Regions from separate parts of the Pseudomonas sp. GW821-FHT03A09 genome, predicted to be linked through region 2. Evidence: riboswitches for the same ligand, from Rfam matches in the RefSeq annotation. Region 2 holds a riboswitch; each other region holds the start of a gene.

Evidence for each region. Region 2 has a riboswitch for cobalamin ahead of cobO (cob(I)yrinic acid a,c-diamide adenosyltransferase). Riboswitches for the same ligand answer to the same signal wherever they lie in the genome.
Region 1: it holds a riboswitch for cobalamin, as region 2 does, so the genes downstream of both, cobW (cobalamin biosynthesis protein CobW) here and cobO (cob(I)yrinic acid a,c-diamide adenosyltransferase) in region 2, are expected to answer to the same signal.
Region 3: it holds a riboswitch for cobalamin, as region 2 does, so the genes downstream of both, AC07V4_RS07940 (ABC transporter substrate-binding protein) here and cobO (cob(I)yrinic acid a,c-diamide adenosyltransferase) in region 2, are expected to answer to the same signal.

What each region holds. Positions count from the first base shown of each region.
Region 1 covers NZ_JBWKUX010000010.1:136,470-146,550, forward strand. Annotated here, with positions in the region: gene cobM (precorrin-4 C(11)-methyltransferase) at 1-242, opposite strand, end outside; gene AC07V4_RS19165 (cobalamin biosynthesis protein) at 312-704, opposite strand; gene AC07V4_RS19170 (CbtA family protein) at 701-1,402, opposite strand; gene AC07V4_RS19175 (CbtB domain-containing protein) at 1,414-1,602, opposite strand; cobalamin riboswitch at 1,700-1,901, opposite strand; cobalamin riboswitch at 2,661-2,860, shown strand; gene cobW (cobalamin biosynthesis protein CobW) at 2,954-4,015, shown strand; gene cobN (cobaltochelatase subunit CobN) at 4,019-7,780, shown strand; gene AC07V4_RS19190 (magnesium chelatase ATPase subunit I) at 7,780-8,778, shown strand; gene AC07V4_RS19195 (vWA domain-containing protein) at 8,832-9,434, shown strand; gene AC07V4_RS19200 (DUF1853 family protein) at 9,727-10,081, opposite strand, start outside.
Region 2 covers NZ_JBWKUX010000004.1:270,783-280,863, reverse strand. Annotated here, with positions in the region: gene AC07V4_RS09170 (C40 family peptidase) at 1-134, shown strand, start outside; gene AC07V4_RS09165 (C40 family peptidase) at 280-816, shown strand; gene AC07V4_RS09160 (PQQ-dependent sugar dehydrogenase) at 879-2,192, opposite strand; cobalamin riboswitch at 2,292-2,526, shown strand; gene cobO (cob(I)yrinic acid a,c-diamide adenosyltransferase) at 2,606-3,217, shown strand; gene AC07V4_RS09150 (cobyrinic acid a,c-diamide synthase CobB) at 3,214-4,602, shown strand; gene bluB (5,6-dimethylbenzimidazole synthase) at 4,599-5,249, shown strand; gene cbiB (adenosylcobinamide-phosphate synthase CbiB) at 5,246-6,154, shown strand; gene cobD (threonine-phosphate decarboxylase CobD) at 6,147-7,136, shown strand; gene AC07V4_RS09130 (cobyric acid synthase) at 7,133-8,584, shown strand; gene cobU (bifunctional adenosylcobinamide kinase/adenosylcobinamide-phosphate guanylyltransferase) at 8,640-9,161, shown strand; gene cobT (nicotinate-nucleotide--dimethylbenzimidazole phosphoribosyltransferase) at 9,158-10,081, shown strand, end outside.
Region 3 covers NZ_JBWKUX010000004.1:6,004-16,084, forward strand. Annotated here, with positions in the region: gene ptrR (putrescine utilization regulator PtrR) at 29-901, opposite strand; gene AC07V4_RS07920 (aldehyde dehydrogenase family protein) at 1,005-2,387, shown strand; gene AC07V4_RS07925 (protealysin inhibitor emfourin) at 2,540-2,845, opposite strand; gene AC07V4_RS07930 (M4 family metallopeptidase) at 2,860-3,921, opposite strand; gene AC07V4_RS07935 (DNA/RNA non-specific endonuclease) at 4,051-4,995, shown strand; cobalamin riboswitch at 5,032-5,226, shown strand; gene AC07V4_RS07940 (ABC transporter substrate-binding protein) at 5,342-6,352, shown strand; gene AC07V4_RS07945 (FecCD family ABC transporter permease) at 6,349-7,353, shown strand; gene AC07V4_RS07950 (ABC transporter ATP-binding protein) at 7,350-8,114, shown strand; gene AC07V4_RS07955 (nucleotidyltransferase family protein) at 8,238-8,807, opposite strand; gene AC07V4_RS07960 (hypothetical protein) at 9,240-9,473, opposite strand; gene AC07V4_RS07965 (BPL-N domain-containing protein) at 9,570-10,081, opposite strand, start outside.

The DNA.
Region 1 (10,081 bases), on a different contig from region 2:
CCCGAGTGCACGCGCGCCACATCCTGGCCCTTGGCGTGGGCCGCCTTGATCAGGTCGATGATCTGTTCCAAGTGCAGCTCGGCACTGTTGACCACCGTTTGCGCCTGATGACCTTCCAACACCGCTGCTGGAACCAGCGAGCCCGCGTAGAGGATCACCGGGCAGCTGCGGATCAGTCGCTGGCCCTTGACGGTGATCAATTCCGGGTCGCCGGGGCCTGCGCCAATGAAGTAGACGGTCATGGGGAGTTCCTGTTGAAAAACGGGCGAGCATGAAAAATGCTCATGATCTGACGGGCAATTATCGGGATTTCAGCCGGCGCACGCCAATGCAAAGGTGGCCTGGGAGGATTTTCTGCGGTTAATCAACAGGCGGGCAGGTGCGTTGGCCAGGTGTTCGGCCAGGGCCAGGGCGGCGCTTTCGGCGATGCCGTAACAGCCGGTATGGGCAAAGGCAACTTCGGACCTGTGGCTCAGGCGGTCTTCAAACGTCGCCAAGTGTTGCGCACTGAAACACTGCAAAGGCAGGTCCAGCAGCGCGGCCAGTGCCAGTAATCCCGGTTCATTCTGTTTGTTATCGATACTTGCCAGCGCCGTGACCTGTTGGCGCTCGATACCGCCCGTGACCAAGGCGTCGTCAAACAGCGCCAGCAAGGTGTGAACTTCACAACCTCGCTGGCAACCCAGGCCAACCACCAAGGTCATGCCGAATACTGACCATCGCGATTACGTCGAAACAACCAGGCGCTGATCAGGCCCAGGGCCAGCCAGAACGCCACGTTGGTGAGTTGCGACGCGATCTTGAACTGCGCCTCCAGGGCCTCTGGAGCCAGCATCGAATGCACTTCCGGTTGCGGTGCGCCGATTACGTGGGGCACGACCAGGATCGCCACGCCCAGCACTTTCAGCAGCCAGCTTCGGCCGAACACGATTAGCGCAATACCAACGGCGGTAGACGCAGCCGTGCCGATCCACCAGATTTGGCGCTGCGCCAAGTCCGCTGCGGTAGTGCCCGGCAACTCTGGCGGCAGGCCCAGGGTCGGCGCCAGTACAAAGGTTGCGTAACCCGCCAGGCCCCACAGCAGGCCTTGGGCGGTGCGGGTGGGGGCGCGCAAGGTATAGAGGCCGGCCAGCATCAGCGCGAAACCTACCGCGACCACCAGGTTGCCACCGGTGGTGGACAGCACGCGCTGCCAGCCGTTTTCCGGCTCCCAGGCTTCAGCGTCGTGGGTATGTGCGGCCGCACCTTCGGCGTGCTCGTGTATTTCGGTAGCGGCCGGGGCCTTTTCAAAAGTCTCCGCCTGCAGAATCAGCGGGGCGACCCAGAAGCTTTGCAGCAAGGTCAGCAGCAGGGCGGCCAAAAGGCCCGTGAAACCTGCGGTTTGCGCAATACGCTTGATCATGTCGGCAGGTCTCAGTGGCACGGGAACGCGGCGCTGTGGCGGGTATCGTGGGCGGCGTTATGCACCGCTTCGATATGGGAGAAACCCGCGAAGTACACCAGGCACGCACCCAGGATCGATGCACCGATGGCGGCGGTCAGGCGTTGGCTCAGGGTAGAAGTGCTGCTGGCGGTGTGCGAAGTGCTGCTGATGATCGACATGGCGCGTCCCTTTGGGTTTTCGGGGCGAAACGAGCGCATGAAAACCCCGCGAGCCAGGCCCGCAGGGTTTCGAACAGCGCCCGCCCACCGCGGGTTTGTTATCTGATTTTTTCGGGCCGGTCTCCGGGCTTGCGAGGGGCTCAATGCCTGAAAACGTCGCCTTCCCATACCGTTTGGCACAGTGGATATGACGTTTCGCTCGCTTACCGTTGCGGGGGCAGCACCGGACTGTCATGTGAACATGAGTCACCGGTTTCCCGTTTCACCCTTTGCAGGGCACCCGAAACAAGATGTGTAGGAGAGCATGGGGGTGGGAGGGGAGTCAATTGGGATGTGGTTTTTGGTGGTGGTGTACATATCCGTTATTTGGGTAACGGCTACTATTGGTTCCGCCCTTACGGCGGGTCACTTTGGAAAAGTCCCAAAGTAACCAAAGGGCTCTTGCCCCAACACTCGGCACCTCGCCTAGGCTCGGTGTGCCCTCACTCCGGGTTGCCCACGGATTCAAGCCTGCGTTCGGCCAGCGTGTTTGACGGGGCGCTCCAGATCAAAAGCAAAAGCGCGGCGGCCTTAGAGCTGACCGGTTTCTGACTGTCGATCTCGGTCAAATGTGGGAGCTGGCTTGCCTGCGATGGCATCAGTTGGGTGTACCTGATTCACCGAGGTGTTTGCATCGCAGGCAAGCCAGCTCCCACAGAAAAGCAGATCTGATGCTGCTCTGGCTTTTGCTCTGTTTTTGATCTTGATTTTGATCTTAGGCGCCCCATCAAACACGCTGGCCGGAATTCGGCATGGATTTGGGGGGTAAACCGGCATGGATGCCGGTTTAGCCGCCCCGCGCCATGGATGGCGCGTGGCGGCGGCCCCCCAAATCCATGTCGGATTACGGGCACACCGAGCGTGAGCGAGGTGCCGAGTGTTGGGGCAAGAGCGTTTTGCTTACTTTTGCGCTTTTCAAAAAGTGAGCCGCTGTAAGAGCGGAACCCTAAGTGGCCGTTACCGCAGCAACGGATATGTACACCAGCCAACCCCATCATTGACCATCCCCCAAGCACTGCGTAGCCTTGCACCCTCGAGGTTCTTCGGCCCAGGCCGAAGCTAAGAAGGGAACGCGGTTCAAGCCGCGGCTGCCCCCGCAACTGTGAAGGGTTCTGCTGACTGCCACGCCACTGCCGATAAGGCGGGAAGGCGCAGCCAGCGCCGGTCGCAAGACCTGCAAGCCCCAAGCCAGGAGACCTGCCTCGCAACCGATTTTCCAATTCAACCGGGCGGGGTGATCCGGTGACGAAATCCGCTGCTGCGCGCTGCCGCAGGGCCTGTCGTCCCGTATGCCCGCCCCAAAGGGCATCCGATGAAAACACTGGCCAAACTCCCTGTCACCATCGTTACCGGCTTCCTCGGCTCGGGCAAGACCACTTTGCTGCGCCATATGCTGGATAACGCCCAGGGCCGCCGCATCGCTGTGATCGTCAACGAATTTGGCGAGCTGGGTATCGACGGGGAAATCCTCAAGCAGTGTTCCATCGGTTGCACCGAGGAAGAAGCCAACGGTCGCGTGTACGAACTGGCCAACGGCTGCCTGTGCTGCACCGTACAAGAAGAGTTCTTCCCGGTGATGCGCGAGTTGGTGGCCCGTCGCGGTGACCTCGACCATATCTTGATCGAAACCTCCGGCCTGGCCCTGCCCAAACCTCTGGTGCAAGCCTTCCAGTGGCCGGAAATCCGCAGCGCCTGCACCGTTGACGCGGTGATCACCGTGGTCGACAGCCCGGCCGTGGCCGCTGGCACTTTCGCCGCGTTCCCGGATCAAGTGGACGCCCAGCGCAAGCTCGACCCGAACCTGGATCACGAGTCGCCGCTGCACGAGCTGTTCGCCGACCAACTGGCCAGTGCCGACTTGGTAATCCTCAACAAGACTGACCTGATCAGCCCTGAAGACCTGGCCCGTGTGCGCCTGGAAGTCGCCGAAGAACTGCCGCTAGCAGTGAAGATCATCGAAGCCAGCAGCGGTCGCCTGCCATTGGACGTGCTGATTGGTTTGGGCGCAGGCTCTGAGGAGCATATCGACGCTCGTCACAGCCATCATGATCATCATCACGAAGGCGAAGACGATCACGACCACGATGCTTTCGATTCGATCTCCATCGACCTGCCCCAAACCGACGAAGCGCTGCTGCTCGACGCCCTGACGCAGCTCGTTGTGCAACACGGCATCCTGCGCATCAAAGGTTTTGCGGCCATCCCGAACAAACCGATGCGCTTGCTGATCCAGGGCGTGGGCACACGTTTCGACAAGCACTTCGACCGTGCCTGGGGCGCCGATGAGGCGCGCACCACACGCCTGGTGCTGATCGGCCAGGAGCTGGACGCAGCGGGCCTTGAAGCGCAACTGCGCGCTGCCCTCAGCGTCTGACCCATGCACCTGCTCAGGACCCAACCCGGTGGTTTCGTCTCGGATGACAATATTGCCGACTTAGGCCAAACCCCCGCTGAACTGGTAATCCTGTGCAGTGGCGATTCCAGCCTGGCGCTGTTGGCCGAGGCCGCTCAGCAGTTGCCTGAGGATTACCCCAGCCTGCGCCTGGCCAACCCGATGCAGGTACAGAACCACGCTTCGGTCGATCTGTACGTTGATGAGGTGTTGCGCCACGCCAAGGTGATCCTGATTTCGCTGCACGGCGGTATCGGTTATTGGCGCTACGGCATCGAACGCCTGGTGGAGTTGGCCGAGCGCGGCGTGCAACTGATCCTGGTGCCGGGGGATGATCGCCCGGACCCGGAACTCAGTGGCCTGAGTACCGTCGGTATGGAAGAGCGCGACCGCCTCTGGCACTTCCTGCGCCAGGGCGGCTTGGGCAATGCCCTGGATTTCTATCGTTGCCTGGCCAGTGCTTACCTGGGCCGCGATTACGCGTGGAGCGAGCCGCAAACCTTGCCGCGTACGGCGATTTACCACCCACATAAAGCCAATGCCCGGCTCAATGACTGGCAAATAGCGTGGGAGGCTGAGTTTCCGGTGGCGGCGGTGCTGTTTTACCGCTCTCATTTGCAGGCCGCCAATACCGCTTTTATCGATGTGTTCTGCCAACGTTTGCAGGCGGCGGGGCTTAATCCGTTGCCGATAGCGGTGGCCAGTCTGAAAGAGCCCGGCTGCCTCACGGTGGTCGAGGAACTGCTGAATGACGTCGGAGCAGCGGTGATCCTGAATACCACCGGCTTTGCCCAATCCAGCCCCGAAGCGCCGCACTTGCGCCCGTTTCGCCGCAATGTCCCGGTGATCCAGGCGATCTGCGCCCAAGACAACCAGCCCGGCTGGGAGGCCAGCGAACAAGGTCTCGGCCCGCGTGACCTGGCGATGCACATCGCGTTGCCGGAGTTGGACGGGCGCATCATCAGTCGGCCCATCAGCTTCAAAGACCTGGCTTGGCGCAGCGAGCGCAGCCAGTCGGACGTGGTGTGCTACCGCGCCGCCCCTGAGCGCATGGACTTTGTCGCCGCACTGGCGCGGCGTTGGGTCGAACTGGCGCGGCTGCCGAATGCGAGCAAACGCATTGCGCTGGTGCTCGCCAACTACCCGACCCGCGACGGACGCATCGGCAACGGCGTGGGCCTGGACACCCCGGCCGCTGCGCTGAATATCCTGCGTGCGTTGCAAGCTGAAGGCTATCCACTGCCGCAGACACTGCCGGACAGTGGTACGGCGCTGATCCATGAGCTGTTGGGTGGTGTTACCAACGACATGGACAGCCTCGACCAGCGCCCTTGTCACCAAAGCCTGGGCTTGGACGATTATGAGGCGATGTTCAACGGCTTGCCCGCAGCCAACCGCCAGGCCGTGCTGGAGCGCTGGGGCGCGCCTGATCGCGACCCGATGTGCCGCGACGGTCGTATGATGGTCGCTGGCCTGCGCTTGGGCCTGACGTTTGTCGGCATCCAGCCAGCGCGGGGTTATCAAGTAGACCCTAGCGCGGTGTATCACGATCCGGACCTGGTGCCGCCCCACGGCTATCTCGCCTTCTATTTCTGGTTGCGCCACACCTACGGCGCTCACGGCGTTATCCACGTGGGCAAGCACGGCAACCTCGAATGGCTACCGGGCAAAGGGGTGGGCCTGTCGGAAAACTGCTGGCCCGACGCATTGCTCGGGCCGCTGCCGAATATCTACCCGTTTATCGTCAATGACCCGGGCGAGGGCGCCCAAGCCAAGCGGCGCACCCAGGCGGTGATCATCGATCACTTGATGCCACCGCTGACCCGTGCCGAAACCTACGGCCCGTTGCGTAACCTGGAGCTGTTGGCGGACGAGTACTACGAGGCGCAGTTGCTTGACCCGCGCCGTGCGCTGGAGCTGCAGAAAGACATTCTCAAGTTGGTGCGCGAAACCCGTATCGACCAGGAACTGGAGTTGGGCAGCGACGTGGATGCGGCCGTCTGGTTGCCGCGCCTGGACACTTATCTATGCGACTTGAAAGAGTCACAGATTCGCGACGGCCTGCATATCTTTGGCGAATCCCCCGAGGGCCGCTTGCGTATCGACACGCTGCTGGCGTTGTTACGCATCCCGCGCGGAGATGGTCGTGGCCCGCAATCGAGCCTGTTGCGCGTGCTGGCCAAGGCTTTCGACTTGGGCTTCGATCCCCTCGATTGTGCCTTGGCCGAGCCCTGGACCGGGCGCCGTCCGGAGGTGTTGCAGAAGATCGACGCGCAATTGTGGCGCACCGCCGGTGATACCCGCGAACGCTTGGAGCTGTATGCGACGCGACTGATCGAGCAGGCGCTGGAAGGTCCGCTTGAGCAGTTGGAGGAGCCCGGGTGGGAGGATGTGAAGGCGGTTATCGAAAGCCTGCGCATCGTCGTCGCGCCACGCCTGGATGCCTGCGGCCCGGCAGAAATGCGCGGGTTGCTGGATGCCCTGAATGGTCGGTTCGTGCCCGCAGGCCCCAGTGGCGCGCCGAGTCGTGGGCGCCTGGATGTACTGCCCACGGGGCGCAATTTCTTCACGGTGGATGTGCGCAACTTGCCGACCACCACCGCTTGGCGCATCGGTTTCCAGTCGGCCAACCTGATACTTGAGCGGCACCTGCAAGACCACGGCGATCATCTGCGTCAACTCGGCCTGTCGGTGTGGGGCACGGCGACCATGCGCACCGGCGGTGACGATATCGCCCAGGCCATGGCGCTGATGGGGGTACGCCCCGTGTGGGCCACCGGCAGCCAGCGGGTGGATGACTTTGAGATCCTGCCGATCAGCCTGCTGGATCGCCCGCGAGTGGATGTGACGTTGCGGGTGTCCGGGTTCTTCCGCGATGCCTTTGCCAACCTGATTCGTCTGTTCGATGCGGCGGTGCAGGCGGTCGCGGCGTTGGATGAGCCGGACGATATGAACCCGTTGGCAGCCAAGGTGCGTAGCGAGCGTGAGGCGCTGCTCAAGTCCGGCCTGGATGAAGAAGCCGCCGCCAAGCAGGCCGGTTGGCGTATCTTTGGTGCCAAGCCGGGTGCCTATGGCGCAGGCGTGCAGGGCGCCATTGACGGGCGCTTGTGGCAAAGCCGCGAGGATTTGGCCGAGGTCTACCTCAATTGGGGGGCTTACGCGTATGGCGGCTCCGATGAAGGCACCGCGGCCCGCGAGCAATTCGCCCAGCGCCTGAGCCAAGTGCAGGCGGTGTTGCAGAACCAGGACAATCGCGAGCACGACCTGCTCGACTCCAACGACTATTACCAATTCCAGGGCGGCATGCTTGCTGCCGTGGAAACCCTGAGTGGCGAAAAAGCCGCCAGCTACCATGGCGACCATAGCCAACCGGACTTGCCGAAGATCCGCACCTTGAAGGAAGAGCTCAACCGTGTGATCCGTTCCCGGGCCGCCAACCCCAAGTGGATCGACGGCGTTAAACGTCATGGTTATAAAGGTGCGTTCGAAATGGCGGCGACCGTGGACAATTTGTTCGCCTTCGACGCCACCACGGCCCTGATCGATGATCATCAATACGCCTTGCTCGCCGACGCCTACCTGCTTGACCCTGACACCCGGGCTTTTGTGCAGCAGCACAACCCGGCTGCGCTGCGTGACATGACCGAGCGCATGCTCGAAGCCCAGCAGCGTGGTCTGTGGCAGGAGCCGGGGGCCTATCGCGAGGCGTTGGAAAACCTGTTGCTGGATATAGAAGAAGACAGCTGATGACTGATATTCCCCATTTCCCGCTGTCCGCCGTGGTCGGTGCCAACGACTTGAAACTGGCCCTGTGCCTGACCGCCATTGACCCGAAGATCGGCGGCGTACTGATCGAAGGTCCGCGCGGCATGGCCAAGTCCACCTTGGCCCGTGGCTTGGCCGACCTGTTGGCCAGCGGTCAGTTCGTCACTTTGCCGCTGGGCGCCACCGAAGAACGCCTGGTCGGCACCTTGGACCTGGATGCTGCACTGGGCGAAGGGCGTGCGCAGTTTTCTCCTGGCGTGTTGGCCAAGGCCGATGGTGGGGTGTTGTATGTCGATGAAGTCAACTTGTTGCCGGATCACTTGGTGGATCTGCTGCTGGACGTGGCCGCCAGCGGCACCAACCTGATCGAGCGAGACGGCATTTCCCATCGGCATTCGGCGCGCTTTGTGCTGATCGGCACGATGAACCCGGAGGAAGGTGAGTTGCGCCCGCAGTTGCTCGATCGATTCGGCTTCAATGTGGCCTTGAGCGGGCAGACCTTGCCGACCGAACGCGGGCAGATCATTCGGCGTCGACTGGATTTTGACAGCGACCCTGACACCTTCTGTGCGCAATGGGCTGAGCAACAGGCTGCTTTGCGCGAACGTTGTACCCAGGCCCGGGCGCGGCTCGACCGTATCGCGTTGGATGATCAGGCCTTGGCGCAGATTACCGAACGCTGTTTTGCCGCGGGTGTCGATGGTTTGCGTGCCGACCTTGTCTGGCTGCGCGGCGCCAGGGCGCACGCCGCTTGGCGGGGGGCTGATGCCATCGCCGACGAAGATATTGAGGCCGTGGCCGAATTTGCCTTGCGCCATCGCCGTCAGGAGCAATCACCGCCTGCCGGCCCATCCAATCAGGGCCAGTCGCCCAAGCCGTCCGATACTTCATCCGGTCAAGGCCAGTGGGGCGATATGCCCGCACCGGCACTGCCCACGGGCGTTCGCCGTGATGTGCCTGCCTGGCCAAAAAAGCCCTAGGCATTCGCCCTCGACTTGACGCGGGGGCGGATGCCCGGCCCAAAGCAGGGCGAGTGGACAAAGGCAGACAGGGCAGGGCACGTAGCGCTCAACAGGGCTTGATCAATTGGCCGGGCACCTTGCTCGGTGGTCGCCCGCAAGCGCGCGAGGACTTGCTGTTTCATCTGCGCAGCCGTTCGGCCCATGAATTGTGGCTGGTGATTGTCGATGCCTCGGCGTCCACGCGTCGCCATCGTGCATTAAGCGACGCCAAAGGCTTGCTGGCCCAACTGTTCGAGGACGCTTACCGCCAGCGAGCGCGCATGGCGTTGTTGACCGCCAGCGGGCAGTCGCCCAAGTGGCAGGTGCAGGGGCTGAAAGCGGCGAAGAGCCTCTCAGGTTGGCTGGAGCCGTTGGGCGCCGGTGGCGGTACGCCGTTGCTGGCGGCGCTGACCGAGGCTGGGCATTGGTTGGCGCTGCGGCGCAAACGCTATCCTGCCGAGCAGCAGCGGTTGTTGGTGATTACGGATGGGCGGCTTAAGGATGTTGCCGGGTTGCCGTTGCTGGAGTGTCCGGGGTTACTGGTGGATATCGAACGTGGGCCGATCAGGTTGGGCAGGGCTCAACAGCTGGCGATGGGGTTGCAGTTGGAATATTGGCATATCGATAAGTTGTAGTGCCTGGGCAACTGCTATCGGGGGCAAGCCCCCTCCCACAGGTGACCGCATTCCAAATGTGGGAGGGGGCTTGCCCCTGATGAGGTCCTGAAATCCACCACACAATTCAACCTATCCCGGCATATTTCCCACAGGTGAACGCATTCTAAATGTGGGAGGGGGCTTGCCCCCGATGAGGCCTTGAAGTCCACCACACAACTCAACCCACCCCGGCACATTTCCCACAGGTGAACGCATTCCAAATGTGGGAGGGGGCTTGCCCCCGATGAGGCCTTGAAGTCCACCACACAATTCAACCCACCCCCGGCACATTTGGCCAAAGATCCGCCACCAGGAACAACCGCTCGGCCTCTTCCCAGTCCTCACCGTTCTGCACCAACCGCACCAGCAATTGCGCCGGCGCCATGGGGTCCAGGTCGGTGAGCCAGCCTTGCATCTGCGGTTCACTCCAGACCTCATCCGGCGGGTAATGCGCCGGCGCCAGCCACGCGTGCCGGGGCAGAGGCTGCCAGCGGCCGGGCTGGCCCGCGCTGACAAAGTCGCGCCAGTCCCGCTGGTGCAACCAACGCCCACGCAGATGCTGCGGGTGGGCGCCGTGGGGGGATTCAGCCTGACCAGGCCATGGGTACAACAAATAGCCGCCGAGC
Region 2 (10,081 bases):
TTATCCACTCCAGCAGCCGTCGCAGTGGCGGTGTTCGAGTCGACAACCTGGGTGACAGCTACTGGAGCAAAACCTTCATCGAAGCCAAGCGCGCACTCGCCATGGCCCCGACTACGGTTACCGCTAGTAAGTAAAGTTAAAGTGATACTTGAAGTTTGACGTGTAAGCGCTAGAATCCCTGGATATTGTTGGAATCCGTTCGCGCGAGCTTAGCTTGCGCGTTCTGGTTTTCAGCGTTCGGCAGCGAAAAGCCGCATCCAGACCAGGATTGTTCTGCCCATGTCGACCTCAGCCCGCCTCATTTTGCTGGTTTGCGCCGCGCTCCTCAGCGCCTGCGCCAGCCGCCCGCCACCCGCTCCTGTGGCCGTCAAGCCCAAGCCGGTGTTCAACTACTCCACACAGAGTTTCTCGCCTGCTGCCGAAGACGTGCTCTTCCGCGCGCTGGGCCTGGTTGGCACGCCTTATCGCTGGGGCGGCAACACGCCGGATTCCGGATTTGATTGCAGTGGCCTGATCGGCTTTGTCTACCGTGATGCGGCGGGCATCTCGTTGCCGCGCACTACCCGTGAACTGATCGTGATGCGTGCACAGAATGTCAGCGAAGAGAATCTGCAAACCGGTGATCTGTTGTTCTTTGCCACGGGTGGCGGTTCACAGGTCAGCCACGCCGGGATCTATGTGGGAGAAGGCCGTTTCGTCCATGCGCCGCAAACCGGCGGTACGGTGAAGCTGGATACTTTGTCCAAGGCGTATTGGCAGAATGCCTATCTCAGCGCCAAGCGCGTGTTGCCGGGAAATCTGGCGCGTAATCCTTAAGTTACAGATAGATCAAAATGTGGGAGAGGGGCTTGCCCCCTCCCACATTGGTTATGCGGTTTTTATTTGGCCGCAGAAACCCGCCACACCTTATTCCCCACATCGTCCGCCACCAGCAAGTCCCCCTGCTGATCGATCACCACGCCCACCGGCCGGCCCATGGCTTTCTCGTCTTTATTGAGAAACCCGGTCAGCACATCCAGCGGCTGCCCCTTGGGCTGGCCGCCCTCGAACGGTACGAAGATCACCTTGTAGCCACTGTGCGGCTTGCGGTTCCACGAACCATGCTGGCCGATAAACGCGCCGTTGCTGAACTGCGCCGGTAGTTTGTTACCTTCGGCAAACGTCAGGCCAAGGGAGGCGGTGTGCGGCCCCACGGCATAGTCCGGGGCAATGGCCTTGGCGACCAACTCTGGGTTCTGCGGTGAGACGCGTACGTCCACATGCTGGCCGTAGTAACTGAAGGGCCAACCATAAAAGGCGCCATCCTTGACCGAAGTGATGTAGTCCGGCACCAGATCGCTGCCGATTTCATCGCGCTCGTTCACGGCCGTCCACAGCTTGCCACTCTGGGGTTCCCATGCCATGCCGTTGGGGTTGCGCAGGCCGGAAGCGAAGATGCGGTGCTGGCCGCTGGCGCGGTCGACTTCCCAGATCGCCGCGCGGCCTTGTTCCGCCTCCAGGCCGTTTTCGCCAACGTTGCTGTTGGAGCCGACGCTCACATACAACTTGCTGCCGTCCTTACTGGCCACCACGTTCTTGGTCCAGTGATGATTGAGGGTGCCACCCGGCAAGTCGACTACCTTGATGCCCGCTTCCTTGATTGTGGTTTCGCCAGGCTGGTAGGGAAAACGCAGCAGTTTGTCCGAATCCGCCACATACAGATCGTTACCGACCAAGGCCATGCCGAACGGTGAATTCAGATTCTCCAGGAACACCGTTCGGGTCTCGGCAACACCATCGTGGTCGGCATCGCGCAGCAGCGTGATGCGATTCGGACTCGGCACGCCAGCACCGGCGCGGCCCATGACTTTCTCCATCACCCAGCCCCGAATGCCCTTGGCGTCGTCCGGCTTGGGCGGTGCGTTGGTTTCCGCCACCAGCACGTCACCATTGGGCAGCACATACAGCCAGCGCGGGTGATCCAGGCCCTCGGCAAATGCCGCCACTTGGATGCCCGCAGCGGCCGTCGGCTTGGCGCCGTCGGGCCAGCCAATCGCTGGGGCGATATTCACGGTGGGGATCAAGGTTTTGTTCGGTTCCGGCAGTTTGGGTGAGGGCCCGGTGCCGTCGGAAACCTGCAAGGTAGAGCTTTCCCCGCAGGCGGCGAGGGTGCCGGCGAGCATGATCAGTAAGGCCAGTCTGGTTTTATGCATGGTTTTCTCCTTAATACCTGTATGGGTAGAGAAGCACGGCGCCCCAATGGTTCAAGTGGCAGGCCAGCTTTAATTGACGCTCCACCCCCAACCCACTAACCTTCGCGGCTTGTTCCAGGTGCTCTGTGACCCAGGGGTCGACAGAGTGAAACAGGGAAGCCGGTGAGTGAGCGCACTTGTACACAGTGCTGCCGCGATCCCGGCGCTGCCCCCGCAACGGTAAATGAGTCAAAGCGGTGCTGTTTGCCACTGTATCTACATGATATGGGAAGGCGCGCCGTCGGCCTGCGCGCCACTCATGAGTCCGGAGACCGGCCTGGTTCATCCAACAGCATCACGGTGGGCGATGCTTGGCTGTCTGTTTTGTCTTTTTCCTGCCCGCCGTTTTTGTCCAGCCCCAACGGAGAGCTGCCATGACCGATTCCCCCGACCGCGACGAACGCCACCTGGCACGCATGCTGCGCAAAAAAGCCGTGATCGACGAGCGTATCGCCAATTCCCCCAACGAATGCGGATTGCTGCTGGTGCTGACCGGCAACGGCAAAGGCAAGAGCAGCTCGGCGTTCGGCATGCTCGCCCGCGCCATGGGCCACGGCATGCAGTGCGGTGTGGTGCAGTTCATCAAAGGGCGCAGCAGTACCGGCGAAGAGTTGTTCTTCCGCCGCTTCCCCGAGCAAGTGCGCTTCCATGTGATGGGCGAAGGCTTTACCTGGGAAACACAAGACCGCCAGCGTGACATCGCCGCTGCCGAGGCTGCCTGGGCGGTTTCTCGCGAACTGCTGCAAGACCCGGCCATCGGCTTGGTGGTGCTGGATGAGCTGAACATCGCCCTCAAGCACGGCTACCTCGACCTGGATCAGGTCCTGAGCGACCTGCAGGCCCGCCCGCCCATGCAGCATGTGGTTGTCACCGGCCGTGGCGCCAAGCCTGAGTTGATCGAAATGGGCGACACCGTCACCGAAATGGGCATGCTCAAGCACGCGTTCCAGGCCGGTATCAAGGCACAGAAGGGCGTCGAACTTTGAATCAGCCACGTCATTGCCCGGCCGTCTTGATCGCCGCACCGGCGTCCGGCCAGGGCAAAACCACCGTCACCGCCGCGCTCGCCCGTTTGCACCGCAACCTGGGGCGCAAGGTGCGCGTGTTCAAATGCGGGCCGGATTTTCTCGACCCGATGATTCACGAGCGCGCCAGTGGTGCGCCGGTGTATCAGTTGGACATGTGGATGGTCGGCGAGCAAGAAAGTCGCCGTCTGCTATGGGAAGCAGCGGGAGAGGCCGACCTGATCCTGATCGAAGGCGTGATGGGCCTGTTCGACGGTACGCCATCCAGCGCCGACCTGGCCCGCCACTTCGGTGTGCCCGTGCTCGGGGTGATCGACGGTACCGCCATGGCCCAGACCTTTGGCGCCCTGGCCCTGGGCCTGGCACGCTATCAGCCGGACTTGCCGTTCGCCGGGGTGCTGGCCAACCGCGTCGGCACCCAGCGTCATGCGCAACTGCTCGAGGGCAGTCTGACTGAAGGCCTGCGTTGGTACGGCGCGCTGTCCCGGGAAACCGGGATCGAGCTGCCGAGCCGTCACTTGGGCCTGGTACAAGCCAGTGAATTGAATGACCTCGACGTGCGCCTGGACGCCGCCGCCCAAGCCTTGGGCAGCAGCTGCGAAGTGGCGTTGCCGCCGCCGGTGACCTTCGCCGCCCCCGAGGTGACAGAGGCCGAGCCGTTGCTTGCGGGTGTGCGGATTGCCGTGGCCCGTGACGAGGCCTTCGCCTTTACCTATGGCGCCAGTCTCGACGTGCTGCGGGCGATGGGTGCCGAGCTGCGCTTCTTTTCACCGATTCACGATTGCGAATTGCCCGACGCCGACAGTCTTTATTTACCTGGCGGTTACCCGGAGCTGCACCATCAGGCGTTGTCGGAAAATACACCGATGCTTGACGCCATCCGCGCCCACCATGCTGCCGGCAAGCCTTTGCTCGCCGAGTGCGGCGGCATGCTCTACCTGCTTGATTCGCTCACCGATGTCGACGGCAACCGCGCCGAGTTGGTTGGCCTGCTGCAGGGGGACGCGGTGATGCAAAAGAAGCTGGCGGCCTTGGCCCTGCAAAGTGTCGAGTTGCCGGAAGGCGTGTTGCGCGGCCACACCTATCACCATTCCCTGACCAGCACCGAATGGCATCCGATTGCCCGCGGCCTGAGCCCCAACGGCGGGCGCGGTGCCGAGGCGGTTTACCGACAGGGTCGGATGACCGCGTCCTACGTGCACTTCTATTTCCCGTCCAACCCGACGGCGGTGGCCGCTTTATTTGCGCCCACGCTTGAGACCGCTATCGCAGGTAAGCCAGCTCCCACATCGACAGCGTTCACATCTCTCAATGTGGGAGCGGGCTTGCCCGCGAAGAGGCCATGACTGACAACGCATTCCCCGAAGCCGACCGCCAGGCCGTCTACCGCGCCATCGCTGAACGCCGTGACATGCGCCACTTCAGTGGTGGCTCTATCGCCCCTGAGTTGTTGCACCGCTTACTCCAGGCCGCGCATCAGGCCCCTAGTGTCGGCCTGATGCAACCCTGGCGGTTTATCCGCATCAGCGACCGCCCACTGCGTGGGAAGATTCAACAGTTGGTGGAAGAAGAACGCGTGCGCACCGCCGAGGCACTGGGCGAGCGCTCTGACGAATTCATGAAGCTCAAGGTCGAAGGCATCCACGACTGCGCCGAGGTCTTGGTGGCGGCGCTGATGGATGGCCGCGAGCGCCATATCTTTGGGCGCCGTACCTTACCGGAAATGGACATGGCGTCGTTGTCCTGTGCGATCCAGAATCTGTGGCTGGCAGCTCGCGTCGAAGGGCTGGGCATGGGCTGGGTCTCGCTGTTCGAGCCCCAGGCCCTGGCCGACCTGCTGGGCCTGCCGCCCGGTGCCAAGCCCCTGGCAGTGCTCTGCCTGGGGCCGGTGGCCGAGTTCTATCCGGCCCCGATGTTGCAGCTCGAAGGCTGGACCGAACCACGGCCACTGAGCGACATGCTGTATGAAAATGTGTGGGGAGTTAGTCAATGAGTGTGGCCTTGCTGTGTGTCGCTGCGGTGGCGCTGGATGCGTTGCTGGGTGAGCCCAAGCGTTGGCATCCGCTGGTGGCGTTCGGCAATTTCGCCGGGCGCATCGAGCAGCGTTTCAATACCGGGGGGCGAGGCTGGCGCAGCCACGGCGTGACCGCGTGGTTTATCGCCGTGGTGCCGCTGACCGTGTTGGCCACCGCGTTGTCATGGGCGCCTTACATCGGTTGGGTGCTGGAGATTCTGGCGTTGTACTGCGCACTTGGCATGCGCAGCCTCGGCGAGCACGTGATTCCCGTGGCCCAGGCGTTGCGCAGTGATGACCTGGAACAAGCGCGCAAGCGCGTGAGTTACCTGGTGAGTCGCCAGACCAGTGAGCTGGACCGCACGGAAGTCGCCCGCGCCGCCACCGAGTCGGTGCTGGAAAACGGTAGCGACGCGGTGTTCGCCGCGCTGTTCTGGTTTGTGGTGGCCGGTGTGCCAGGCGTGGTGCTCTATCGCCTGAGCAACACCCTGGACGCCATGTGGGGCTATCGCAATGAGCGCTTCGAGCGCTTCGGCTGGGCGGCGGCCAAGATCGACGATGTACTCAACTATATTCCTGCGCGCCTGGTAGCGTTGACCTACGCGCTGCTCGGTAAAACCCGACTGGCGCTGAAATGCTGGCGCACCCAAGGGCCCACCTGGGACAGTCCCAACGCTGGTCCGGTGATGGCGGCCGGGGCGGGCGCATTGGGTGTCGAATTGGGTGGCGCGGCGATCTATCACGGTGAATTGCATCAGCGTCCGCAGTTGGGTGAAGGCCCGGCAGCCGATGCCGACTCCATTGACCGTGGCTGGCAGCTGGTACAACGCGGCGTATGGTTGTGGCTGTTGATTCTCTGCGCGGGGGCGCAATTCTATGCTTGAGCACGGTGGGCGGCTGCGTAAGGCCGTGATTCAGTATGGGATTGCCGAAGCCGATTGGCTCGACCTGTCCAGTGGCCTGGCGCCCTGGCCGTGGCCGATCCCTGAGATCCCGATGCGGGCATGGGCGCGCTTGCCGGAAACCGATGATGGCCTGGAAGCGGCGGCCAGCGAGTATTACGGCGCCCCCCATGTATTGCCTGTGCCGGGCTCCCAGGCGGCGATCCAATTGCTGCCACGCCTGCGTCGTACGGGCAAGGTCGGCGTGCTGTCGCCGTGCTATGCCGAACACGCCGAAGCCTGGCGCCGTGCCGGTTACGTGGTGCGCGAAGTGCAGGAGCAGGAAGTCGACTTTTTCCTGGATGGCCTCGACGTACTGGTGGTGGTCAATCCGAACAATCCCACGGGTCTGAGCCTGACGCCGCAACGCCTGCTGGACTGGCATTCACGTCTGGCCCAGCGCGGCGGCTGGTTGGTGGTGGACGAAGCGTTCATGGACGTCACCCCACAACTGAGCCTGGCGAACCAGGCCCATCATGTCGGGCTGATTGTGTTGCGTTCGTTCGGCAAGTTCTTTGGCCTGGCCGGTGTGCGCCTGGGGTTCGTGCTGGCCGAACGCAAATTGCTCAAGTTGCTGGCCGAACAGCTCGGCCCCTGGGCCGTCAGTGGGCCGACGCGGGTGCTCGGTCAGGCATGCCTGCGTGATACCGTCGGACACGCGCGTCAGCGCCAGCGTTGCATCGACGCCGGCCAGCGCTTGTTCGAGCTGCTCGAAGGCCATGGCTTTCAACTCCACGGCGGCTGCGCTTTGTTCCAGTGGCTGATCACACCCCATGCCGAACGCATGCATGAGTTCATGGCTCAACGCGGCATCTTGCTGCGCCTGTTTGTTCACGACAGCAGCCTGCGTTTCGGCTTGCCCGACACCGAAGCGGATTGGTTGCGACTCGATGAGGCACTGACCGCCTACAAGGAAGCCTCATGAGTACGCTGATGGTGCAGGGCACTACGTCCGACGCGGGTAAAAGTACTCTGGTGACCGCGCTGTGTCGTTGGCTGGTACGCCAGGGTGTAGCGGTCGCGCCTTTCAAACCCCAGAACATGGCGCTCAACAGTGCGGTAACCCCCGAGGGCGGTGAGATCGGCCGCGCCCAGGCGGTACAGGCCCAGGCCGCCAACCTCGCGCCGCACACCGACATGAACCCGGTGCTGCTCAAACCCAACAGCGACACCGGCTCCCAGGTGATCATCCACGGCCGTGCCGTGACCAGCATGAATGCGGTGGCCTATCACGACTACAAAGCCATCGCGATGCAAGCGGTGCTGGCCTCCCACGCACGGTTGAGCGCCGCCTACCGGGTGGTCATGGTGGAAGGCGCCGGCTCCCCGGCGGAGATCAACCTGCGCGCCAACGATATTGCCAACATGGGCTTCGCCGAAGCGGTGGATTGCCCGGTGCTGCTGATCGCCGATATCAATCGCGGCGGTGTGTTCGCCCATCTGGTCGGCACATTGGAACTGCTGTCGCCCACGGAGCAGGCGCGGGTCAAAGGTTTCATCATCAACCGCTTTCGCGGCGACATCGCGTTGTTGCAGCCTGGGCTGGATTGGCTCGAAGCCCGCACCGGCAAGCCGGTGGTGGGCGTGCTGCCCTACGTGATGGACCTGCACCTGGAGGCCGAGGACGGTATCGACCAGCGCCAGATCGACAAGGCGGCCCAGGTGCTCAAGGTGATGGTGCCGGTATTGCCGCGGATCAGCAACCATACGGATTTCGATCCGCTGCGCCTGCACCCTCAAGTTGACTTGCAGTTTGTCGGCCCGGGCCAGCCGATTCCGGCTGCCGACCTGATCATCCTGCCGGGTTCGAAAAGCGTGCGCAGCGACCTGGCCTATCTGCGCGCCAATGGCTGGGACGCAGCCGTGGCCCGGCACTTGCGCTACGGCGGCAAGGTGCTGGGTATTTGTGGCGGCTTGCAGATGCTCGGTGAGCAGGTGCATGACCCGCTCGGGCTGGAAGGGTTGGCCGGGTCCAGTGACGGTTTGGGCCTGCTGGCGTTCAGCACGACGCTGGAAGCCGAGAAGCAGTTGCGCAACGTGCGTGGGCGTTTGCTATTGGAGGATGCCGAGGTCAGTGGCTATGAGATTCACGCGGGGGTGACGTCCGGCGATGCACTGTCGAAGGCGGCAGTGCTGCTGGAGGATGGCCGTCGTGACGGTGCCCAAAGTGATGACGGACAGATCCTCGGCACCTATCTGCATGGCTTGTTCGAGACGCCAGCAGCGTGCAGTGCCTTGCTGCGCTGGGCCGGTCTGGACGATGTTCAAGAGGTGGATTACCACGCCCTGCGCGAGCGCGATATCGAACGCCTGGCGGACTTGGTCGAGCACCATCTGGACACCGAGCTATTGCGAAAACTGTGCGAGGTTTAACGGTGCGAACGCGACCCCACATTGAATTGCATCAACCGAACAAAGGTGACTCGCTATGCTTCAGTTGATCATCGGCGGTGCCCGCTCCGGCAAAAGCCGCCTCGCCGAAAAGCTCGCCACCGACAGCACGTTGCCTGTCATCTATATCGCCACCAGCCAGCCGCTGGACGGCGAGATGAGCGAGCGTGTCGCCCAGCATCGTCGGCGGCGCCCGGATCACTGGGGCTTGATCGAAGAGCCCGTCGAATTGGCGCGGGTGCTGCGCGAAAACGCGGCGTCCGGACGCTGCCTGTTGGTGGATTGCCTGACCCTGTGGCTCACCAATCTGTTGATGCTCGACGATGCCGAGCGTCTTGTGCAGGAGCGCGAACAGCTGTTGGAAACCCTGGCTTTGTTGCCGGGAGAAATCATTTTTGTCAGCAACGAGACCGGTCTGGGTGTCGTGCCGCTGGGCGAATTGACTCGCCGCTATGTGGATGAAGCCGGTTGGCTGCATCAAGCCTTGGCCGAGCGGTGTCAGCGTGTTGTCCTGACCGTTGCCGGCCTGCCCCTGACTTTGAAAGGTACTGCGTTATGACTGACACTTGGTGGCTCAACCCCTGCAAAGCCGTCGATGCCGCTGCGCACGAACAGGCGCTGGCGCGCCAGCAACAATTGACCAAACCTGCCGGTTCCCTAGGCCAACTGGAGTCCGTGGCGGTGCAGTTGGCCGGCTTGCAAGGCCAGGTAAAACCGTCGGTGGAGCAAGTGTGGATCGCCATCTTCGCGGGTGACCATGGCGTGGTGGCGGAAGGCGTGTCGGCGTTTCCCCAGGAAGTCACCGGGCAAATGCTGCACAACTTTGTCACGGGGGGCGCGGCGATCAGCGTTCTGGCGCGACAGTTGGATGCACGGTTGGAAGTGATCGACCTTGGCACCGTGACGCCATCGTTGAACTTGCCGGGTGTGCGTCACCTGAACATTGGTGCGGGCACGGCCAATTTCGTCGGCGGCCCGGCGATGACTCAGGCGCAAGGACGCTTGGCCCTGCAAGCCGGTCGCGACAGCGCACACCGAGCCTTGGAAAGCGGTGCACAGCTGTTTATAGGGGGCGAGATGGGTATCGGCAACACCACCGCCGCCAGTGCGTTGGCGTGTGTCTTGCTCGACTGCCGTGTGAATGACCTGACAGGTCCGGGCACCGGTTTGAATGCCCAGGGCGTCAGCCACAAAGTGGCCGTTATCGAGCGTGCGCTCGCGTTGCACGCCGGCCAACGGGGCGATGTATTGCAAACCCTGTTCAACCTCGGCGGTTTTGAAATCGCTGCGTTGGTGGGTGCCTATCTGGCCTGTGCCCAGGAAGGAATAGTGGTACTGGTGGATGGGTTTATTTGCACGGTTGCCGCACTGGTCGCAACTCGCCTGAACCCGGCGTGCCGTGAGTGGATGGTGTTCGGCCATGGTGGTGCCGAGCCGGGCCATCGGCATGTGCTGCAAAGCCTTGATGCGCACCCTCTG
Region 3 (10,081 bases), 260 kb from region 2:
CGCAGGCAAGCCAGCTCCCACATTGGATTCAGGGTGCCACCAGATTGCGTTCTTCCAGCAGCTTTACGAAGCTATTCAAACTCTGCGACACCGTCCCCCGCCGCCAGATCAACCACGTATGCAAAATGCGGAAGTTATCCATCAACGGCCACACACTCACCGCCGCAAACCCCGGCATGCTTTCCAGCATGCTGCGTGGCATCAGTGCCAGGCCGGCTCCGGCGCTGACGCAGGCGAGCATGCCGTGATAAGACTCGATCTCGAAGATCTTGCCCGGCACCGCGCCATCCTGGGAAAACCAGCGCTCCAGGTGATGCCGGTATGAGCAGTTCGAGCGAAAGGTGTAGATACTCTCCCCGTTCACATCCTGCCCCCGTGTGATCGGCGCGTGATGCAGCGGTGCAATCACCACCATCTCCTCCTCGAACACCGGCACCCCTTCCAGCGTGGCGTGCAGCAGCGGCCCATCGACAAACGCCGCCGTCAGCCGCCCCGACAGCACCCCCTCGATCATCGTGCCCGACGGCCCGGTACTCAGGTCCAGCTCGACCTTGGTGTGCTTCTGGTTATACGCCGCCAGTAATGCCGGAATACGCACCGCCGCCGTGCTTTCCAGGGAGCCGAGGGCAAACGTGCCCTGGGGCTCCTCCCCCGCCACCGTCGCCCGGACCTCCTGGACCAGATCGAGAATGCGCCGCGCATAGCCGAGGAAATTCCAGCCGGCCGGTGACAGACGCAGGCGGCTCTTCTCGCGGATAAACAATTCCACGCCCAGGTCCTGCTCCAGTTGCTTGATACGCGTGGTCAAGTTCGACGGCACGCGATGAATCAACTGTGCGGCAGCGCTGATACTGCCCTGCTCGGCAACGGCCTTGAAGATTTCCAGCTGCACCAGATCCAAATCATTCTCCAATCGTGAATATATTGCTTAATATTATTCAGTTTCTGAAAAACATACATCCCCGTAGGCTGAACCCATCCCACTCATTCAGCAGGACGGTGCCATGAACGCGACTACCCACGCCCTCTCGATCAACCCCACCAACGGCGAAACCGTCGGCAGCTACCCATACGAAACCGAGTCGCAGCTGAATGCCGCCCTCGATCGCTCCACCCGTGCCTTCCACACCTGGCGTCGCCAACCGATCAGCCAGCGCGCCGAGTTGCTGCTGGCCCTGGCCACCACCCTGCGTGAGCAAGCCGAAACCATGGCGCAGATGATCACCCTGGAAATGGGCAAACCCATCGCCCAAGCCCGCGCCGAAATCGAAAAGTGCGCCCAACTCAGCCAATGGTACGCAGCCCAGGGCCCGGCCATGCTTGCCCCGGAACCGACCTTGGTGGACAACGGCAGCGCGCAGATCGAATACCGCCCACTGGGCCCGATCTTCGCCGTGATGCCGTGGAACTTCCCGGTGTGGCAAGTGTTGCGCGGTGCCGTGCCGACCTTGCTGGCCGGTAACACCTACGTGCTCAAGCACGCGCCCAATGTGATGGGCAGCGCCTACCTGATCCAGCAAGCGTTCCAGAAAGCCGGCTTCGCCGAAGGCATTTTTGAAGTGGTCAACGTGACGAACGAAGGCGTCTCCAAGGCCATCGCCGACCCACGCATCGCCGCCGTCACCCTCACCGGCAGCGTGCGCGCCGGCATCGCCATCGGCTCTCAGGCCGGTGCTGCGTTGAAAAAATGCGTGCTGGAACTGGGCGGTTCCGACCCATTCATCGTGCTCAACGACGCCGACCTCGACGCTGCCGTGCAGGCCGCCGTGATCGGCCGTTTCCAAAACAGTGGCCAAGTCTGCGCCGCCGCCAAGCGCCTGATCATAGAAGAAGGCGTAGTAGCCGCGTTCACCGCCAAATTCCTCGAAGCCAGCCGCACACTGGTAATGGGCGACCCGACCGCAGCCGACACTTACATCGGCCCGATGGCACGCGTTGACCTGCGTGAAGAGCTACACGGCCAGGTCCAGGCTACCCTGGAAGAAGGCGCGACGCTGCTGCTGGGCGGCAACAAAGTGCCCGGTGCCGGCAACTACTATGAGCCGACCGTATTGGCCAACGTCACCGACCAGATGACCTCGTTCAAACAGGAACTGTTCGGGCCGGTGGCATCAATCATCACTGCACGCGATGCCGACCACGCTGTGGCCCTGGCCAACGACAGCGAGTTCGGGCTGACGGCGAGCATCTTCACCACCGATGCGGCGAAGGCGCGGGACATCGCCAACCAGCTGGAAACCGGCGGGATCTTCGTCAATTCCTTTAGCGTCTCCGACCCTCGGGTGGCGTTTGGCGGGATCAAAAAGAGTGGGTTCGGTCGCGAGCTGTCGCACTTCGGCGTACGGGAGTTCTGCAACGCACAGACCGTCTGGCTGAACCGCCAATAACCCCTGTAGTGAGCGGGCTTGCCCCGCGCTGGGTGGCACAGCCGCCCTAAACCCAGACACCTTGGTCTTCCTGAAACACCGCAGCGTCTTTGTTGGGGTGGCTTCGCCCCCAGCGCGGGGCAAGCCCGCTCACTACAATCAAGAAGCGAGCATCAGCAGCGAATATGCCGCCGCACGCACTGCACCAATCCGTCCAGCGCCTGAGACTTCACCGGCGCAAGCACACAGACCGTGTGCGCGCGCGCGCCTTCCGTCACCGTCAGGGTGTAATGCACCTGGCCTGGATTCCCGGGCGCTGGAGCGGTGCTTTGTGGCAACTGAAAAAAGTCTGACGCGGCGATCAGTTGCCGCAATTCCTGTTGATCCTGCTCGGGTAGCGTGTCCAGTTCCACCGTACGCGGTTGGGCCAGGCCCGGAAAAAAACCAGGCCCGCCGATTTCCTTGATCGAAATTTGCATGACTGTTCCTCACCTCAGACGGAAATACCGACCGCTTTCCAACCGTCCTTGACCGCCTTCTGCTCATCCTTGTTCACGCCATAAAGGCGACCGGCCACATCGTAAGTAATGCGCGCAAAGCGCAAGAACCCCGAGCTGGGCCGAAGCCGCGCATCACGCAACGCGTCATACCAGATGCGCCCCGCACGTTCCCAGGCGAACCCGCCCAATTGAGTCGCTACCTGATAGAACGCATGGTTGGGAATACCGGAATTGATATGCACCCCGCCATTGTCCTCGTAGGTCTGGACAAAATCATCCATGTGCCCAGGTTGAGGGTCCTTGCCCAGCAGTTTGTCGTCAAAAGCAGTGCCGGGAGCCTTCATTGAACGCAGTGCAGTGCCTTTGATTTTTTTGGTAAACAGCCCTTTGCCAATCAACCAATCGGCGTCCTCGGCCTTTTGCTTCAACGCATATTGCTTGATCAGTGAACCGAACACGTCCGACAACGATTCGTTCAATGCCCCGGACTGGTTGAAATACATCAGCTTGGCCTCATCCTCGGTGACGCCATGGGCCAATTCATGGCCAATCACGTCAAGGGCTACCGTGAACCGGTTGAACAACTGGCCATCCCCATCCCCAAACACCATCTGGGTGGAGTTCCAGAACGCGTTGTTATAGCTCTGGCCAAAATGGACGGTTGCGTCCAACGCCATACCTGCATCGTCGATGGAATTGCGGTCGAAGACCTGGTCAAAAAAATCGAAGGTGGCGCCCAGGCCATCATAGGCCTCGTCCACCGCAGCATCACCACTCTCGGGCTGCCCTTCACCACGGATCAACGTTCCTGGCAGGCTATCGGTACCCTCGGCGCTGTAGATCGAACGCTGTTTCTCGGCGCCCATGGCCAGGGCCTGATGGGCCGGGCTCTTGGCGGGCACCGCGACCATCCGCAACGAGCGGAACGTGCTGTCCTTGGCACGAGTACGCAGCGCGACATCTCGTTGCGCCTTATTACCGTGGCGCGCGATCTGGTCGAGCATGTAGGGCGGAATCAAGCAGAAAACAGGGTTACGCAAATGGCGATCACACATTGGCTGGCTCCTTTTGGCGTGCGGTGAACGTCCGGGAGACTGTTTCAGGATAGCCCCCGAGGGTTAACGCGTACCTTCAATTGTCATCAAGCTATGTTGCAGTCGCGTTTATCCGAGGAGGACTCACCGATGCCAGCACGTAAAGCCAAAATCGACCTTGCCCACCGCCCCAGACTCGGCGATTTACGCCCGTTGATCATGCCCAGCCCCAGCCTCATGGAAGCCAGGGCGGCGGCGCCCCGCGTTACCTCGGCCAAAGATTTGAAAGACCGGCGCGGCTACGCAGACGACTTTCTCGGCAGCTTCGTAGTGCCATGGCCAACGGTGGAGGAAACCCTCGCAGGTGACGTTCAGACACTGGACGGTGGCGGCCAGCGCCTGGACTACACGCACTTCTCGGTGACGATGTCACGCTCCAAGCGGCTCGCACTGTATGTGGGCGTCAATATCGACGGAGGCCGGTCGGTAGACATCATCCGCCGCAACGACAGCTGGGCCTACGATGGTCGCCTGCCCAACAGTGCCCAGGTGGGCGACGAGCTGTATGCCAAGAACGGCCTGGATCGTGGTCATCTGGTCCGCCGACAAGACCCCAATTGGGGCGACGACGCCCAGACCGCCAACGCCGACACCTTCCATTTCACCAACTGCTCGCCACAGATGAGTGGGTTCAACCAGAAGACCTGGCTGGAACTCGAAGATTACATTCTGGACAACACGCAACGCTGGAAAGCCCGCGCCACGGTGTTTACCGGTCCGGTGTTTGCCGCGGGTGACCGTGTGTACCGAGGCGTTCAAATTCCCCAAGCGTTCTGGAAAGTCGTCGCCTACCTCAACGACGACGGCAAACCCTCTGCCAGCGCCTACATGATCGACCAAATCCGCGAACTGGATCAGCTCGACCTGGTATTCGGTCAACTCAGGACCTACCAGCGCAGCGTGATCCAGATAGAGCGCCTGACCGGCATCCGCTTCGCCAACCTGGCCGACTACGATGGTTTCAGCAACGAAGAACGCGCCACCGGCACGCGGATCGAAGCGCTGATCCAAGGCCTTGAGGACATTCGCGTCTGAACAAGCGCACCTTGGGCTATGTCGCCTCGTCCTGATCGACTACCATACCGCGCCGGTTCCCAAACGGGACTAATAGGGAATCCGAAGCGCGGCCCCATCGCGTCAATCGGAACTGCCCCCGCAACTGTAGGTGCTGAGCCTGCTCCACACTGCCACTGAGCCATGCTCGGGAAGGCCGGAGCGAGGCAACGACGCATCAGTCAGGAGACCTGCCGGCCCAGCTAGATCACTAACCGGCGGGGTGTCCGGGAAGGACATCCTTGCCCTGCCCCATCGGCAGCGTTCATGGCTGTATTTCCAAACCGTGCCTCCCCAGCTCCTTGTACGGTTCAAACGGAGATGCCCCATGCTGCCACGCGTTACCGCCCTGCTCACCGGCGTAGGCTTCTGTGCCTTGGCCCAGGCCGCGCCCACCCACTACCCACTGACCGTCGAAAACTGTGGCAGCCACCTCATCTTCCAACAAGCTCCCGCCCGCAGCGTGACCATCGGCCAGGCCGCCACCGAAATGCTCTACGCCCTGGGCCTGGCGGACAAAGTGGTCGGTACCTCGTTGTGGTTCAACAACGTACTGCCTCAATTCCAGGCGCAGAACGACAAGATCGAGCGCTTGGCCAGCAACGAGCCGAGCTTCGAAGCCGTGATCGCCAAGCGCCCGCAACTGGTAGCCGCCGAGCTGGAATGGGTGGTCGGGCCGCAGGGCGTGGTCGGTACCCGCGAGCAATTCCATGAACTGAAAATCCCCACCTACCTGCTGCCCTCCGACTGCGAAGGCAAGGACAACCTGGTGGGCGCCGACGGCACGCGCCTTGAGCCGTTTCGCATCGAGACGATCTATAAAAGCATCAGCCAACTGGCGCAGATCTTCGACGTACAGGACCGCGGCCAGCAACTGAACGACACGCTCAAGGCGCGCCTGGCCAAATCGGTCGCCACCGCGCAGAGCAAAGGCCTCAAGCAAGCCAGCGCACTGGTGTGGTTCTCCAGCGCCGAAATGGCCAGCGATCCGTACGTGGCCGGTCATAAAGGTATTCCGGAGTTCATGCTGGAAACCCTGGGCCTGCACAACGTGGTGCAGTCCGATGAAGAGTGGCCCGCCGTCGGCTGGGAAACCCTGGCCAAGGCCAATCCGACCTTCCTGGTGATCGCCCGCATGGACCGCCGCCGCTACCCCGCCGACGACCATGAAAAGAAACTCGCCTTCCTGCACAGCGACCCGGTGACTCGCAACATGGACGCCGTGAAAAACAACCGCATCATCATTATTGACGCCCTGGCCCTGCAAGCCAGCATCCGCATGTTCGATGGCCTGGAACAACTGGCCGGCGCGATCGACGGCTACGACCTGCCCCAATGATCCGTACCCTGCTCGCCCTCACCCTGCTACTGCTCGCGGTCCTTGCTGGCGTGGCCATCGGCGAAACCGCCATCGAACCGCAGGTGGTGTTGCAGGTGCTCGCCAACAAACTGTGGGCGGCCGGCTATGTGCTGGACCCCATCGACGAAGGCGTGGTGTGGAACTACCGCCTGACCCGCGCCCTAGTCGCCGCCGCCTGCGGTGCCGGGTTGGCGACCTGCGGCGTGATTTTACAGTCGTTGCTGCGTAACCCCCTGGCCGACCCGTACCTGCTCGGCATCAGCGCCGGTGCGTCGACTGGCGCCGTGCTGGTGGCGTTGATCGGCGTGGGCGGCGGCTTGATTTCGCTGTCGGCGGGCGCGTTCGTCGGCGCCATGGCGGCGTTTGCCTTGGTGATTCTGCTGGCCCGCGCCAGCGGTTCGGCCAGTGGCACCGGGCAGATCATCCTCGCCGGTATTGCCGGTTCGCAGTTGTTCAATGCCCTCACCGCCTTCCTGATCACCCAGTCGGCCAGCTCCGAACAGGCCCGCGGCATCATGTTCTGGCTGCTGGGCAACCTCAGCGGCGTGCGCTGGCCGTCAGTGTGGCTGGCGATGCCCGTGGCGGTCTTGGGCCTGGCGGTGTGCCTGTGGCATCGCCGTGCGCTGGATGCATTCACCTTCGGCACGGACTCGGCGGCGTCCCTCGGCATCCCGGTGCGCCGCGTGCAGTTCGTGCTGGTGGGTTGTGCGGCGCTGGTGACGGCGGTGATGGTGTCGATTGTCGGCTCCATCGGCTTTGTCGGGCTGGTCATTCCCCATGCCGTGCGCCTGCTGCTGGGCACTGGACATTCGCGCTTGCTGCCGGCCAGTGCCCTGGGTGGCGCGCTGTTCCTGATTGCGGCAGACGTCCTTTCACGCACCTTGATCAAAGGCCAGGTGGTTCCGGTCGGGGTGGTCACAGCATTGGTGGGCGCGCCGGTGTTTGCGCTGATCCTGATCGGCCGGAGGAACGCGCGATGAATGTCTTGAGTTGCACCGGCCTGGGTTTCAAAGTGCGTGAGGCCCAGTTGCTGCATGACATTCACCTTGACGTTCAGTTGGGCGAAACCCTGGGCATCGTCGGGCCGAACGGTTCCGGCAAATCCACCCTGCTCAAGCTGCTCGCCGGCTTGCGCGCACCGGCCAACGGCGAAGTACGGTTGGGCGGCCAGCCCCTGGGCAAACTGTCACGCCGCGCCATCGCGCAGCAACTGGCGATGGTGGAGCAACAAGCCGACACCGACGACGCCATCCGCGTGTTCGACGCTGTGGCCCTGGGGCGCACGCCCTGGCTGTCGGCACTGAGCCCGTGGTCCGGCGAAGACCATGCCATCGTAAGTCAGGCACTGCATGACGTAGACGCCACCCACCTGGGCCAACGCGCCTGGCGCAGCCTCTCCGGCGGTGAACGCCAACGCGTGCACATCGCCCGCGCCCTGGCGCAACGTCCGCAGATTCTGCTACTGGATGAGCCAACCAACCACCTGGATATCCAGCATCAGCTGGCAATCTTGAAAGGTGTGCAAGCGTTGCCGGTGACCACGCTGATTGCCCTGCATGACCTGAATCAGGCGCTGACCTGCGATCGCCTGGCCGTGCTGGATCGCGGGCACTTGGTGGCGCTGGGCAAGCCGCTGCAGGTACTGACGCCACAACGCTTGCAGGACACATTCGGGGTGCAGGCGCATTACCTGACAGACCCGTTCGACGGAGCGCAGATCCTGCGCTTACGCCCAAGTTGACTGATGGAGCACCGCTCAGATGTGGGGCAGGCAACCTATTCATTGGCAGTGCCGCCGCCTTCGCAGCCTCGCTAAAGCTCGACAGCTCCCACAGAGGTCCTGGAGAGGCCACTTAGGGATAGTTCACCGCAGATTTTCATCAATGATCCTGAGCCACGGCCAGCGCGCCTGATAACTGCGCGCCTTCTGCACGAACAACTCAGGCTCCGGGTGCAGGGGGTTAATCCGCAGTACACCCTGCTCTACATCCGCCAACCCATACGGCGCATACACCTCACCCGTCTCAATCTCCAGCCCGATGCACGTGCCCGCTACCAGGTAACGGTCAACGCCCTGTCTGGCCGAGTGCAACTGCGGATAAGGCCGGCCAAACCGCTCGGCGTACCACAGGTGAACCCGCGCCTGGTTCTTGACCTCGACGTTGACGCCCAAGTCCTGAAACAGCTGCTCAGCGGCGCGGATCACTTTGTCTTCAGCATCGTAGGACAGGTCGGTATCGAAGTAAAAAACGTCGTAGTCCTTTACTCCCTGGGCGGCGGGAAGGTTCGATTGATGATTCCACACCGCCTGGAACAGACAGCCTGCCGTGAGCATGCATTGGGACACGCAGAGGTCAGGCAGGCGCGCTGTGATTTCAGCATTGATGGGGTTGGCCATGGCCAGTTCGAGCAAGGTTTTGACGGTCAATGTCATGGTGACTCCTTCATCTACGGTGTAAGCGACCGACTGTAACCCACCCATGATGACAGTCCCCCTTAAGCCAGTTGACTGTTTAGCCCCTGGAAGGAATGGAGGCGACAAAATCCCCTTGCCACTCAGTGGATGTGTGCAGCTTTTCGTTCTCCAGCCATAAGAGCCCGATATCCAGCCACTTCAACAGTTTTTCGGTCTCACTGTCAGGCCGTGTCGGCTGCACAATCGCGGTATGACAACTCTCCGAAGGACCTATAAGCCGGTGCCAATAGGAGAAGACCTGACCAATCGCCATCCGAACTTGCGATGGATCTGCGCTGCTCTTCACCTCGATAAGTAAATCGTCCTTGGGGCCCTTGTATTCTTTGACCAAGATATCGTAACGGCAATCCTTTGCTCGCCCCTCAAGAAGGGTCCAGCCCTGGCTGACGATCAGCCCTTCAATTCAACTGCCCGATTGCCCGCCGCGTCGTCGTAGGCCACATACAACGACTCGGCGATCTGGCTTTTGATGGCTTTGGTGGATTCCAGCCCCAGCACAAAACCTTCAGCCTTGCCTCCGGCGCGGTTGAGTTCTTCATGGGTAGAGGCGCCAGTGATGGCATCCAGGAGTTTGGCGGCGTGAGGGCCTACACCCTTGGGAAGGGAAATTTGGTCGATGGACATGGCGATACCTATAAGAAGAAGGATCGGTAGCGCGTGGAACCACTGCCGGGGTTGGCATGTTAGACCTGTTTGGAAATAAAGTTCTGCTTTCCAGCCTTATCGCTCGACTTCGCGCACCAACACCCCAAACAACTCCCCGCGCGGCCTCTCACCCACCCCAATCCCCGCCTTCTCAAACCACTCCCGCCCCGCCTCTGGATGCGGCCCGCTCAACACCACCACACCCTTCCCGTACGTATACCGGGCCGCCGCCACATCGCCATCCCGATAAGTCGCAATCGTCGTATAGGGTGACGCCGCATCAGCCGGCGGGAAGTATGGCCCATCCTGATAAAACACGTTATCCGGTTGCCCATCCCACACCACCCGCACCGCCGCATCATCAACCCCTTTCACTTCAAACTCGGGCCGTCCCGCTTCGGAGTCCAGGTCTTGCGGTATCAAACCCAGGTTGCTGTCATCCGCCAGGTAAGCTCCCATGCACAGCCCCAGGTAGCGCCCACCCTTGGCCACATAGTCACGAATGGCTTGCGCCCGTGCGTCGCCCAGGCTGGCCAGGGCGCCGGGAATGTCCTGGCCGCCACCGGGTTGCACATAGAGGTCATAGC